2 regions of the Pseudomonas sp. H3_D04 genome follow, and region 1 is predicted to be linked to the other one. Evidence: riboswitches for the same ligand, from Rfam matches in the RefSeq annotation. Region 1 holds a riboswitch; the other holds the start of a gene.
The links. A riboswitch is a leader RNA that binds a small molecule or an ion and turns the genes downstream of it on or off. The one in region 1 is predicted to bind cobalamin.

Region 1 (2,444 bases):
GATTTGATGAGCCTGCAATGCCTGATCGATCAACGCCCGCAGCGTGCTGGCGGGGCAGCCGCGCTGGCAGCCCAGGCCGACGACTAAAGTCGGCGCTGTGCGGGGATCAATCATGCGTGGTATTGGCCATCGCTTTTGCGGCGGAACAACCAGGCGCTGATCAGGCCCAGGGCCAGCCAGAACGCGACGTTGGTCAGCTGCGATGCGATTTTGAACTGCGCTTCCAGCGCTTGCGGAGCGAGCATCGAGTGCACTTCCGGTTGCGGCGCGCCGATCACGTGCGGAACGGCGAGAATCGCCACGCCAAGGATTTTCATCAGCCAGTGACGGCTGAACACGATCAACGCGATGCCGACCGCCGTGGAGGCGGCTGTACTGATCCACCAGAGTTGTCGTTGCGCCAGATCAGCTGCGGCAGTGCCCGGAAGTTCAGGCGGCAGGCCGAGGGTCGGGGCCAGCACGAAGGTCGCGTAACCGGCCAGGCCCCAAAGCAAGCCCTGGGAGGTTTTGGTCGGTGCACGCAAGGTGTAGAGGCCCGCGAGCATCAGGGCGAAACCGACGGCGACCACCAGGTTACCGCCCGTGGTCGACAGCAGGCGCTGCCAGCCGTCTTCCGGTTCCCAGGCTTCGGCGTCGTGAGTGTGAGCGGCGGCACCGGCGGCGTGTTCGTGAACTTCAACAGCGGCCGGCTCGGATTTTTCGTAAGTCTCGGCCTGCAGAATCAGCGGCGAGACCCAGAAACTTTGCAGCAGGGTCAGCAGCAGAGCGGCCAGCAGCCCTGTGAAACCTGCGGTTTGCGCAATACGCTTGATCATGTCGACAGGTCTCAATGGCACGGGAAGGCAGAGCTGTGACGGGTGTCGTGCGCGGCATTGTGCACCGCTTCGATGTGCGAGAACCCAGCGAAATACACAAGGCACGCGCCAAGGATCGACGCACACACGGCGGCGGTCAGGCGTTGGCTCAGGGTTGTGGTGGTACTGGCGGTGCTGTGGTCGGTGCTGCTGATGATCGACATGGCGCATCCCTCTGGTCTGTCAGCGGGTGAATAGAGCGCATGGAAGACCCCTGCGAGTCGGGCGCGCAGAGGTTCAAACAGCGCCCGCCCACCGCGGGTTTGTTATTCAGTGACGTAAAGGTCACTTTGTGTTGCGGGCCGGTCTCCGGGCTCACGAGGGGTCAAGGCTTGCGCCTGAACCTGCAAGCATCACCTTCCCATGCCGAACTGCTGGCACAGTGGATCTGACGCTTCGCTCGCTTACCGTTGCGGGGGCAGCACCGGACTGACATGGCTTGGAGTAAAGCACATGATTCACCGGTTTCCCGTTTCACCCTGTGAAGGGCACCCGTAACAAGGCGTGTAGGAGAGCATGGGCGGGGGTTTGACGTCAATTGGCATGGGTTCTCATTCGATAGCTAGGTGAATTCTTCGCGGGCACGCCTCGCTCCTGTAAACGCACCGCTGTCCCGCAGGAGCGAGGCGTGCCCGCGAAGGCGCCGGTGAGAGCGCCACAAGACATTGACCCGCCCCCACACCATGCGTAGCCTTGCGCTTTCGAGGTTCTTCGGCATTTGCCGAAGCTAAGAAGGGAACGCGGTCGATGCCGCGGCTGCCCCCGCAACTGTGAACGGTGATGTTCGCTGCCACGCCACTGCAAACCCTGTGCAACGGGTTCGCGGGAAGGCGCAGCGAATGCCAGGTCCATCGACCGGCACACCGTCAGCCAGGAGACCTGCCTCGACACAGATTCTCACTACAACCGGGCGGGGTGATCCGGTGGCGAACTCTTCCGCGCGCGCATCCGTCGCAGCGATTGTCGTCCCGTATGCCCGCCACCTTGCCAAAGGGCATCCGATGAAAACACTGGCCAAACTCCCCGTCACCATCGTTACCGGCTTCCTCGGCTCGGGCAAAACCACCTTGCTGCGGCACATGCTCGACAACGCTCAGGGCCGCCGCATTGCGGTGATCGTCAACGAGTTCGGCGAGCTGGGCATCGATGGCGAAATCCTCAAGCAGTGCACCATCGGCTGCACCGAACAAGAGGCCAACGGCCGCGTCTACGAATTGGCCAACGGTTGCCTGTGCTGCACCGTTCAAGAAGAATTCTTCCCGGTGATGCGCGAATTGGTCGCCCGTCGCGGCGATCTCGACCACATCCTCATCGAAACCTCGGGCCTGGCCCTGCCAAAACCGCTGGTGCAAGCCTTCCAGTGGCCGGAAATTCGCAGCGCTTGCACCGTTGACGCGGTCATCACCGTGGTGGACAGCCCGGCCGTCGCCGCTGGCACGTTCGCCGCGTTCCCGGATCGGGTCGATGCCCAGCGCAAACTCGACCCGAACCTGGACCACGAATCGCCGCTGCACGAGCTGTTCGCCGACCAACTGGCCAGCGCCGACCTGGTGATCCTCAACAAGGCCGACCTGATCAGCCCTGAAGATC
Region 2 (2,444 bases), 1.0 Mb from region 1:
CGTCGGAGACTTGCAGGCTGGAGGTTTCACCACAGGCGGCGAGCCCTCCGGCGAGCGCGATGACGAGAACGAGCTGAGTCTTGCGCATGCTGGACTTCCCTATGAATGCATTGACTTAGTCATAGAGAAGCTTAGACGCGCGATGGTTCAACCGGTCAGCCGCGGGCTTCCTTGAGCAGCACGGCGATGCCGGGGTGATAGTGACCGGCTTCGTTGCGCAACTTGCGATAGGCGTACGGGAAATACCAGGCCACGGCGCAGCTGTGTTCCTTTTGCAGGTCGTCGACCATGTCCTGGAGTTCTTCCGGGGTCGCGCTCTGTTGGGCCTTTTGTGGCGCAACGAACAGGCAGCCGAGTTTCAGGTCGCTGGCGTAGCTGATGCGTTTGGCGTCGCTGGTGATGTCCTGCAGCGCCTGGCTCAGGTTCAGGCTGTTGACCTTCGGCCAGCGTTGAGTGGCCTGAAGGTAGGCGCGTTCTTCGGCGGTGGCGATAAACAGGTCGGCGCGGCTGTTGCGTTCGCCTTCTTCGTTCTGTTTACGGGTCGGCGTTTGTTGCAGCGTGACCATTTCCGCCATCCAGGCCGCGGCGCAGAGCAGGCCAAGGTTGGCTTTCTCGTCGTACCAATAAGGCGTGTCGTTATCGCCGCGCACGGCGTTAAAGCGGTCGATACAGTCAAACCAGCGTTCCAGCACCGGTCGCAGGAATTCCAGCTTCGGATTACTGATGATCATGCCTTGCATGTCGCTCACCCTTGTAATTGTGTTGTTGGGTTTATGGCGCTTTGATATCACTGCTGGCAGTATGGCGCAAGATTGACGTCAGGTTATTGATGGGCGGCAGTCTATCGAGAATCCGTGCCCTGTCTTCAATTGACGCTCCCCCCCAACCCTCTAACCTTCGCGGCTTGTTTCAGGTGCTCTGTGGCGAAGCCGACAGAGTGAAACAGGGAAGCCGGTGAGTGACTCTCTTCAAGCGACGAAGAGTCATGATCCCGGCGCTGCCCCCGCAACGGTAAATGAGTAAAGACTGCGTCTTGAGCCACTGTGTCGACTGTCGATATGGGAAGGCGCGCAGTCCGGCGCAAGCCGCTCATGAGCCCGGAGACCGGCCTGATTCATCCAACGGCATCACGGTGGGCGATGCCAGGCTTGTTGCCGTCTATTCTTGTGCCTGCCCGCCGTTATCCAGCCTCAACGGAGAGCTCCCCATGACTGATTCCCCTGATCGTGACGAACGCCACCTGGCGCGCATGCAGCGCAAAAAAGCGGTGATCGACGAACGCATCGCCAACTCCCCGAACGAGTGCGGTCTGCTGCTGGTGCTGACCGGCAACGGCAAAGGCAAGAGCAGCTCGGCCTTCGGCATGCTCGCCCGGTCCATGGGCCACGGCATGCAGTGCGGCGTGGTGCAGTTCATCAAGGGCCGTAACAGCACCGGCGAAGAGCTGTTCTTCCGCCGCTTCCCGGAGCAGGTGCGTTTTCATGTGATGGGCGAGGGCTTCACTTGGGAAACCCAGGACCGCCAGCGTGACATCGCCGCCGCCGAGGCCGCATGGGCGGTGTCCCAGGAACTGCTGCGTGACCCGTCGATCGGTCTGGTGGTGCTGGATGAGTTGAACATCGCCCTCAAGCACGGCTACCTCGACCTCGATCAGGTACTCAGTGATTTGCAGGCGCGTCCGCCGATGCAACACGTGGTGGTCACCGGTCGCGGCGCCAAGCCAGAGATGATCGAACTGGCCGACACAGTCACCGACATGGGCGTGATCAAGCACGCGTTCCAGGCCGGCATCAAAGCGCAAAAAGGCGTCGAGTTGTGAGCCGCACTTTATGAATAGTCATCGTCATTGCCCGGCGGTATTGATTGCCGCGCCGGCCTCCGGTCAGGGCAAGACCACCGTCACCGCCGCGCTGGCCCGTTTGCACCGCAATCAGGGGCGCAAGGTCCGCGTGTTCAAATGTGGCCCGGACTTTCTCGACCCGATGATTCTCGAACGCGCCAGCGGTGCGCCGGTGTATCAACTGGACATGTGGATGGTCGGCGAGCAGGAAAGTCGTCGTCTGTTATGGGAAGCGGCCGGGGAAGCCGACCTGATCCTGATAGAAGGCGTCATGGGCCTGTTCGACGGCACGCCGTCCAGTGCCGACCTGGCGCGGCACTTCGGTGTGCCGGTGCTCGGCGTGATCGACGGCACGGCCATGGCGCAGACCTTTGGTGCGTTGGCGTTGGGGCTGGCGAAGTATCAGCCGGACTTGCCGTTTGCCGGTGTACTGGCCAACCGCGTGGGCACGCTGCGTCATGCGCAATTGCTCGAAGGCAGCCTGACGGAAGGCTTGCGCTGGTACGGCGCCTTGTCGCGGGAAACCGCGATCGAATTGCCCAGTCGGCACCTCGGTCTGGTCCAGGCCAGCGAGTTGAATGATCTGGACCTGCGCCTCGATGCG

Region 2: linked by a shared signal. The riboswitch ahead of cobO (cob(I)yrinic acid a,c-diamide adenosyltransferase) and the one ahead of AB4N91_RS10400 (CbtB domain-containing protein) in region 1 are both predicted to bind cobalamin.

Annotation. Positions count from the first base shown of each region.
Region 1 covers NZ_CP162801.1:2,211,382-2,213,825, forward strand. Annotated here, with positions in the region: gene AB4N91_RS10390 (cobalamin biosynthesis protein) at 1-114, opposite strand, end outside; gene AB4N91_RS10395 (CbtA family protein) at 111-815, opposite strand; gene AB4N91_RS10400 (CbtB domain-containing protein) at 827-1,018, opposite strand; cobalamin riboswitch at 1,138-1,365, opposite strand; cobalamin riboswitch at 1,542-1,755, shown strand; gene cobW (cobalamin biosynthesis protein CobW) at 1,856-2,444, shown strand, end outside.
Region 2 covers NZ_CP162801.1:1,165,787-1,168,230, forward strand. Annotated here, with positions in the region: gene AB4N91_RS05600 (PQQ-dependent sugar dehydrogenase) at 1-88, opposite strand, end outside; gene AB4N91_RS05605 (hypothetical protein) at 156-740, opposite strand; cobalamin riboswitch at 895-1,127, shown strand; gene cobO (cob(I)yrinic acid a,c-diamide adenosyltransferase) at 1,208-1,819, shown strand; gene AB4N91_RS05615 (cobyrinate a,c-diamide synthase) at 1,830-2,444, shown strand, end outside.